2 regions of the Vreelandella lionensis genome follow, and region 1 is predicted to be linked to the other one. Evidence: predicted binding sites of a transcription regulator. Region 1 holds the regulator's gene; the other holds the start of a gene.
What was found. Region 1 encodes FNR, which switches genes on or off when oxygen is low (the NO sensors DNR and NnrR bind a similar motif). Its sites were predicted from a motif close to TTGATNTANATCAA; they were not measured.

Region 1 (4,175 bases):
GCGCTGACGCCCCATGCCGGGCATTAAGAGCTTACCCATCAAACTCCTCTAGACAATACTCAATACAAACATCCTATCGCTTGATATAGCTCAACGCTTTCCCTTCTACGCTGACGTAGCATTCCAACACGCGTTCGAGCTGCGAAGCTCGTCGCTTATGTTGGTCGGTTCTTGCTTTGCCCTGCTACTTAGGAGCGCTCCTTATGCCCGTTCATGCCACTGCTGCTCTCGCTCACCCTATTTCTGCAGCGGTTGAGGCCACCGCCTGGGATGACGCCCTGATACGCCGCTACGACACCAGCGGCCCTCGCTACACCTCATACCCTACAGCACTCTCGTTTCACGACCAGTTCACCGCTGACGATATGACCCAGGCGCTTGAGCGCAGCAATGCCAGCCAAAAGCCGCTCTCGCTTTATGTTCATGTGCCCTTTTGTCGCAAAATCTGTTTTTACTGCGCGTGCAATAAAATCGCCACGAAAAATACAGCCCTCGCCGAGCCCTACTTGTCTCGGCTGGATCGAGAAATGGTGCTGACCTCCCGGCATCTTGATACAAAGCGGCCAGTGCAGCAGCTGCATTGGGGCGGCGGCACGCCGACTTTCTTAACCCTGGCGCAGATGAGCGATTTAATAGACCGCCTGGATGCACGGTTTGGCTTATCGAGCGCACCGGACCGCGACTACGCTATTGAAATTGACCCACGCGAAGCGGATGTCTTTACCCTGCGCCACCTGCAGTCGCTGGGCTTTAATCGCTTAAGCCTGGGCGTTCAGGATCTCAACCCACAGGTGCAGGCAGCGATTAATCGCGTGCAGCCACGGGTGCTCACTGAAACCTTGATGGATGAGGCGCACCGGCTTGGTTTTCGCTCGCTCAACCTCGATTTAATTTATGGCCTGCCCTTTCAAACCGAGCAAAGCTTCGCTGATACCCTAAGCCAAGTGATTGAGCTGAGCCCGGCACGGCTGTCGGTCTTTAACTATGCCCATATGCCGACCCGCTTTGCGCCCCAGCGGCGTATTAATGAAGCCGACCTGCCCAGCGCGGATGAAAAACTGGCTATTTTGCGTACCACTATTGAGATGCTGACCCAAGCAGGCTATGTACATATTGGTATGGATCACTTTGCTCGCCCAGAGGACAGCTTGGCTCAGGCACAGCGCCACGGTACGCTGCAGCGCAACTTCCAGGGCTACTCAAGCCATTCCCAGTGCGACTTGATTGGTTTGGGGGTGTCGGCTATTTCTCGGGTAGACGACGTTTACGCACAAAACCCCACTCAGCTGTCCCACTATGAAGCTGCCTTAGATGAAGGTAGGCTAGCGACCGTAAAAGGGTTACGCTTAAATAAGGATGACCTAATGCGCAGAGAGGTGATTGAGCGCTTAATGTGCGATATGGCCATTGACCTTGAAGCAATAGGCAAGCGTTGGCAGATAAATGCCGCTGACTACTTTTCAACCGCTCTTGAACGGTTGAAAACCGCCGAGCAGGATGGCCTGCTAGTGCGCCAAGGCCTCTATTTACAAGCTACGCCCACCGGACGGCTGTTGATTCGGCACTTAGCCATGGCCTTCGATAATCACCTGCAACACCAGGGCAACCAACGCTACTCGAAGATTTTATAAGCGTATTGAGACACCTACCCCCTGCGCCTATGATGGCTAATAAAAAGGGAGCACCACATGTCATATCCTGCCAGCCAACGACGTTCACTGCTGCAAGAGGCGCGCTGCCAAACCTGTAGCCTAAGCTCGCTGTGCCTACCGCTTGCCCTAGAACTTGAGGATATGAGCCAGTTCGATGCGATTATCCGCCGCCGCTCGCCGTTGAAAAAAGGCGAGCCGCTGTTTCGCCAAGGAGATCCTTTCACCAGCGTTTACGCGGTGCGCTCTGGCAGCTTGAAGCAGGTGACTAGCGAAGGGAATGGCAACGACCAGCTCACCAATTTCTTTCTACCCAGCGAGCTGGTGGGTCTGGATGGGATTGACGAAGAGCACTACCCCGGCACCGTGATTGCCCTGGAAACCACCACGGTATGCGAAATTCCGTTTGACCGTTTGGACTCGCTCTCCGAGGAGCTGCCCGAACTGCGCGGCCAGCTTTACCGCAGCATGAGCAAGGAGCTACGAGACGACCGGCGGATGATGCGTTTACTGTCACGCAAAACTGCCGATCAGCGGCTGGCCAGCTTTTTGATTACACTTTCTGACCGTTTTCGGCGCCGGGGCTACTCCCCCTTTAGCTTCCGGCTTTCCATGTCACGGGCAGATATGGGCAACTATCTAGGCCTCGCGGTGGAGACGGTTAGCCGTATTCTTAGCCGCTTTCAGCAGCAAAACGTAGTGGCCGTCTCCGGGCGCGAGGTCAATATTTTGGATATGCAGCGCCTCATCACCCTGGCTGAAGAGGAAGCCCAGGCGGTTAACTCACGTTAAACGCCTGAATGCGCCCTTCCATCAATGCGGCCTGCTTCGCTTCCAGACCGGCAAAATCAAACAGCTCACGGTCGGCAAGCTGCGAAGGGGCAACATTGGTCACCGCTTTGAACATACTCTCCAACCGGCCGGGGTGTTTTTTATCCCACTCCGCCAGCATCTCTTTGACAACCTGGCGCTGCATATTGGGCTGAGAGCCGCACAGGTTGCAGGGAATGATCGGAAACTCCATCAGCCTCGAAAACTCCGCAATATCCGCCTCTTTGCAGTAGGCCAGCGGGCGAATCACAATGTTTTTACCATCATCCGAGAGCAGCTTCGGTGGCATGGCTTTTAAGGTGCCGCTAAAGAACATATTGAGAAACAGCGTCTCCAGGATATCTTCCCGGTGGTGGCCCAAAGCAATTTTGTTGGCCCCAATCTCATCGGCAAAGCCATACAATGAACCACGCCGCAGCCTTGAGCAAAGCGCGCAGGTGGTTTTACCTTCCGGGGTTTTCTCCTTCACCACCGAGTAGGTATCACGCTCCAGAATGTGATACTCCACGCCTTGCTTATCCAGGTACTGGGGCAGCACGTGTTCTGGGAAACCTGGCTGCTTCTGATCCATATTGACCGCTACCAGGGAAAAATTAACCGGTGCGTTGCGCTGTAGGTTGCGCAGAATCTCCAGCATCGTATAGCTATCTTTACCACCAGAGAGACACACCATGACTCGGTCACCTTCTTCGATCATGTTGTAATCGATGATGGCGTTCCCCACTTCGCGCCGCAGGCGTTTCTGCAACTTGTTGAATTCACGCTTCTGCTTGGCATCCTGCAGCTCATGCTGCTGGACAAGGGGCTCGTCAGACGCGCTGTCTGACGAAGTGGGGTCAAAGTAGTCAGGTTGTAACATGATCGTCGCACTGCCGATGGGTGAAGGAGCAGCGCATATTCTAACAACACTACGAAGCTCTACCCAATACAAACCCTAGGCAGTTAACGCTATCTCGCGCTGAAGACGCAGATACAGCAACGCGCTGGCGGTGGCTTCACTGACCACGCTGGGCCAGGTTAACGGGGGTAGTTTCCATCGGGTAAGCGCATCACCAAGGCGGCTGCTGGCTTCGATATGAGGATGCAGCCGCCGTAGCTGACGCCCGTGCAGCTTGGCAATATCCACCTGCGCGTTAGGCAGCCCGAATCCCAGCACGTTTCGAAACAGCCCATTAAGCGGCTCAATGGTGTTCTCTAATTGCCACCCGACTAGCGGCCGATTGCCAATAAACTCCGCCAGCTCACTCAGACACTCAGCATCGGGAGAACGGGGCGAGTGCGTGGTATGCAACTGATGATGGCGTCGCAGAGTAGCAGGCGCCAGCGCCGGTGATGCGGCTAAGGTGGCCACCCACGTACGGCTGGTGTGCACTTGGCGCGGGCTTAGCACCACCGCCGCCACACTCATTACAGCGGGCTGAACGGCGCTTACCTGGCACGCCATGGCCACGGCCTCTTCCCCCATATAAGGCTGAAACAGCCAGGCATAGGGCGAGTCCGCCCAGCGACGGCGGTCGCTCTCACGCTGAAGCAGAGTGCGCAGTGAACCGCTGAACAGGGTCATATGTCGATCTAACAAGCGCATTCCGCTCACGAATACTCCAAATGGTAACGATGGGAAAGACGCTGCTTAAAGTCTTTCACGATGTGTAGGGCTTCACGCAACAAGTCCCGTTCTAGCGAAGAGAGCTCCTG
Region 2 (4,175 bases), on a different contig from region 1:
GTGCCAGTTGGTCACGCTGAAGTTTTGGTTCAGAGCGGTGAAGTCGTAGCCCGCGACCCAGCCAGCCATAAAGCCGTTCATGCCAGTGTAGCTATTGCTCTGCACCCGCGCGGCACCAATAAACGGTTTGAACCACAGGCCGTTATCAAAGGTTTTGCGATAGCCCAGACCCAGGATTTGGTCCTGCTCCCGAGACTCGTAGCCGTAGTCGCGGAAATCGTACAGGTGGGCGTAAATCGATAGCGGGCTGTCGCCCAGGTAGATGTGCGAGGTCACTTTACCGGCGGTGCGGAAGTTGTCTTTACCGCCGCTGGATTGGTCGAATTGGTCGTTGGTCGGGTTCTCGAAATCGAAGAAGCCGTAAAATTCGCCCCAGCTAAAGCCGACGCCGCCTTCGATTTCAACAAACGTAAAGTCGCTTTTCGCCGCGTTGCTGGCGGTGCGTGCTTCAGTGCCGTTCGACCAGTCCAGGTAGTTGACCGATACGTTAGCGAACGACCACAAACGGTCAAGGGTATGCGGCTCGGCGTCATCGGCAAAGGCCGGCGTTGCCAAGGCAGCACTTGTCAGTAAAACGCCAGCGCCAAGCGTGACGAACGAAGAAGAACGAGAGTGGGATAGAGCAGTCATGGAAGCCTCAACAGGGTTATATCACGGTACCAGAGCAACTGGTGTACCGACGTTGTGGGTCGTGTGGGCTGGCGTAATGTTAAAATTATAACATTGAGTGTTATTTTTTTAACGTTGATTTGCAAGCATTGTCACATCAACGCTGTTTAAATGTGATAAGCGCATCATGACGGAGTCTAACGCTGTGTCGCAGTGGAAATCAGTAAGGGGCTGACGCAGCATAGGTAGCCCAGTTGGGTCTAACATCGATAACAATATGCATCATAAGGAGATGCCTGCTATGAATGACCGGAGCGCACAGCGCTTGGCAATGCTGCAAGAGGCGCTGGCCAGCGGGGGAACGCTACATCTTCGTGATGCCGCCGAGCTGTGTGGAGTCTCCGAAATGACCATTCGGCGGGATCTTTCAACGCAACCTTCACCGATCAGCCTGCTAGGCGGTCGACTGGTAATGGCCAGCTACCCCGGCGTCACGCCGGTGTACGACCTAACGGAACAGCAGTCGAGCCACTATCAGGTCAAGCAGCGTCTTTGCCAGCGTGCCGCCAGCTTTATTGAAGAGGGCGATACGCTGTTTATCGACTGTGGCTCGACGTTGATTCCGCTGCTCAGCCAGTTAAGCCGCTTCCGGGAATTAACCGTAGTGACCTACGCGCTGAATGTGGCTAACGCGGTGGCAGTCTTGCCTAATGTGCGTTTGGTGCTACTCGGCGGGCTTTTTTATGCCTCCTCTCAATCGTTTGGTAGTGATGGTATGGGCGCGGCCATCGAGCGTTTGGGCATCAATAAAGCGCTGATCTCCGCCGCTGGGGTGGATTGCGAACGGGGAGTAAGCTGCTTTCATTTTCATGAAGTCGGGCCTAAGCAGGCGGCGATTGCCACCGCGATGCAGCGGCTTTTGATTGTCGATGCCAGCAAGTTTGGCGTGGTGCGTCCGGCCTATTTTGCTTCGCTGGAGGACTTCGATATCGTCGTCACCGACGATGAGCGTGCCCCCGGCTTGTTAGAGCGCCACCCGCTGCCCACGCTGAGCATCTCGCTCGCCTAACAACAGCCACTGCTCAGCCAATCCTTAGCCACTACTCCCCAGTGCCCTGTGCCCTGTGCCCAAACGGGTGCGCAGGGTGCGGCATAACGTCTCTTTCTGATTGACCGAGATCAATAGAAAATACTTTAGTCTTAGTTGATGCACGCAAGGTGCACGGTTAAGGCTCGCCACTAACCCCATGGGGTGGCGCATATTTTTCCCGGAGCAACGTAGTCATGCTCACTGTTTTGGGAAAAGTATGGGGTGATAGTTAGCTTGCTACTTAGCTGGCTAGTTAGCCAGCCAAGCAGTGAGCTGTTTTAGACAACTCTCTGATGAGATCACACCATGCAACTACCTACCCACTGGCGCAGGCGAGGCACTTTTGTGCTCGTCGTATTGTGCTTGCTGTTAACGGGCTGCAGTTCTGCATTGCTGGATCCCAAGGGGCAGATTGGCGTTGAGCAGCGCTCGCTGATTCTGACCTCCTTTGGGCTGATGCTGATCGTGGTCATTCCGGTCATCGTGATGACGCTGCTGTTTGGCTGGCGCTACCGGCGCAGTAACCGCGTCGCCAAGTATCTGCCGGACTGGGCGCACTCCAACGCCATCGAAGCGGCCGTTTGGACCGTGCCCTGCTTGATCATTGCCGTACTCGCCTTTCTCACCTTTAAAACCTCCCACAGCTTGGACCCCCACAAACCGCTGGAAAGCGACGTGGAACCCATGGAGATCCAAGCCGTCGCGCTGGATTGGAAGTGGCTGTTCATCTACCCGGAACAGGGCATTGCTAGCGTCAATGAACTGGCCTTCCCGGTAGATACCCCCGTGCGCTTCCGAGTGAGTTCTGGCTCGGTAATGAACGCCTTCTTCATTCCACGCTTAGGCAGCCAGATTTACGCCATGGCGGGCATGGATAACGATGTTCACCTGATTGCCGACGAAGAGGGCGTCTACCCCGGCCGTTCCACCAACTACAGCGGTGCTGGCTTCTCTGGGATGACCTTCGATGCCCACGTCACCTCTCCGGCGGAATTCGACGCCTGGGTGGAAAACGTGCGTGCCGCCGACGACACCCTGACCTTCCCGGATGGTTACGAAGCCTTGGCGCAGCCGACGGAGTATCACCCGGTGGAGTACTTCTCGGCGGTCACGCCCGAGCTGTATGAGTCGATCGTCAGCAGCTTCCACAGTGGTGACGGCAGTGGGCACGGCGGTCATGCAAACCACGGTGACACCATCAGTGATGCCCACGATAGCCACGGCGAATCCAGCGAGCTAGAGAGCGCCAGCGCTTCTCAACAGCAGGCCGCGATCGGCCACGTTACCAATCAGCATGCAGGTGATGACCACGCCATGGGCGGCCATCCCACAAGCGTTGAAGCGGGGGGTTAAGCATGTTTGGAAAACTCACGTTAGAAGCAATTCCGTATCACGAACCGATCATTATGGTCGTTGCTGCCTTTATGGCGATCGGGGGTGCCGCGCTACTTGGCGCATTGACGTACTACCGTAAGTGGGGCTGGCTGTGGAACGAGTGGTTTACCTCCGTTGACCACAAAAAGCTCGGCATCATGTACTTTGTGGTGGCCTTGGTAATGCTGCTTCGCGGCTTTGCCGATGCGATTATGATGCGTACCCAATTGGCCATGGCGGCCGGTGGGGCCGCAGGTTATCTCCCTCCTGAACACTACGATCAGATCTTTACCGCCCACGGCGTGATCATGATCTTCTTCGTTGCGATGCCCATGGTCATCGGCCTGATGAACCTGGTGGTGCCCCTGCAAATCGGCGCCCGCGACGTTGCTTTCCCGTTTTTGAATAACCTGAGTTTCTGGCTGTTCGCCGTCTCGGCGATTTTGGTCAATATTTCCCTCGTGGTAGGGGAGTTCGCCAAAACCGGCTGGCTCGCTTACGCGCCTTTATCGGGGATAGAGTTTAGCCCTGGGGTGGGGGTCGATTACTGGATATGGGCACTGCAAATATCCGGGATAGGCACCACGCTCACCGGCATCAACTTCTTCGTTACCATTCTGAAAATGCGCACCAAAGGCATGACCCTGTTCCGCATGCCGATTTTTACCTGGACGTCGCTGTGCGCCAACGTCCTGATCATTGCCTCGTTCCCGATTCTGACCGCGACTATCGCGCTGCTAACGCTTGACCGCTACTTCGGTATGCACTTCTTCACCAATGACTTTGGCGGCAACATGATGATGTACGTCAACCTCATTTGGGCCTGGGGTCACCCGGAAGTGTACATCCTGATTCTGCCGGCCTTTGGCGTGTTCTCTGAAGTCATCGCGACCTTCGCCCGCAAGCGTCTGTTTGGTTACAAAACCATGGTCTGGGCCACGGTGGCGATTACGCTGCTGTCGTTCATCGTCTGGCTGCACCACTTCTTCACCATGGGTGCTGGCGCCAATGTGAACGCCTTCTTCGGCATTATGACGATGATCATTGCCATTCCCACCGGGGTGAAGGTGTTCAACTGGCTGTTTACCATTTTCCGCGGCAG

Region 2: cyoA (ubiquinol oxidase subunit II) is a predicted target of FNR. The motif match lies at 1,779-1,792, and genes of this name have one in related genera.

Annotation. Positions count from the first base shown of each region.
Region 1 covers NZ_JBITWC010000016.1:23,830-28,004, forward strand. Annotated here, with positions in the region: gene ACIGG6_RS11225 (sulfite exporter TauE/SafE family protein) at 1-27, shown strand, start outside; gene hemN (oxygen-independent coproporphyrinogen III oxidase) at 204-1,631, shown strand; gene fnr (fumarate/nitrate reduction transcriptional regulator Fnr) at 1,689-2,441, shown strand; gene ttcA (tRNA 2-thiocytidine(32) synthetase TtcA) at 2,428-3,339, opposite strand; gene ACIGG6_RS11245 (3'-5' exonuclease family protein) at 3,415-4,065, opposite strand; gene ACIGG6_RS11250 (putative nucleotidyltransferase substrate binding domain-containing protein) at 4,071-4,175, opposite strand, start outside.
Region 2 covers NZ_JBITWC010000007.1:127,109-131,283, forward strand. Annotated here, with positions in the region: gene ACIGG6_RS06160 (outer membrane protein OmpK) at 1-630, opposite strand, end outside; gene ACIGG6_RS06165 (DeoR family transcriptional regulator) at 911-1,678, shown strand; gene cyoA (ubiquinol oxidase subunit II) at 2,006-3,052, shown strand; gene cyoB (cytochrome o ubiquinol oxidase subunit I) at 3,055-4,175, shown strand, end outside.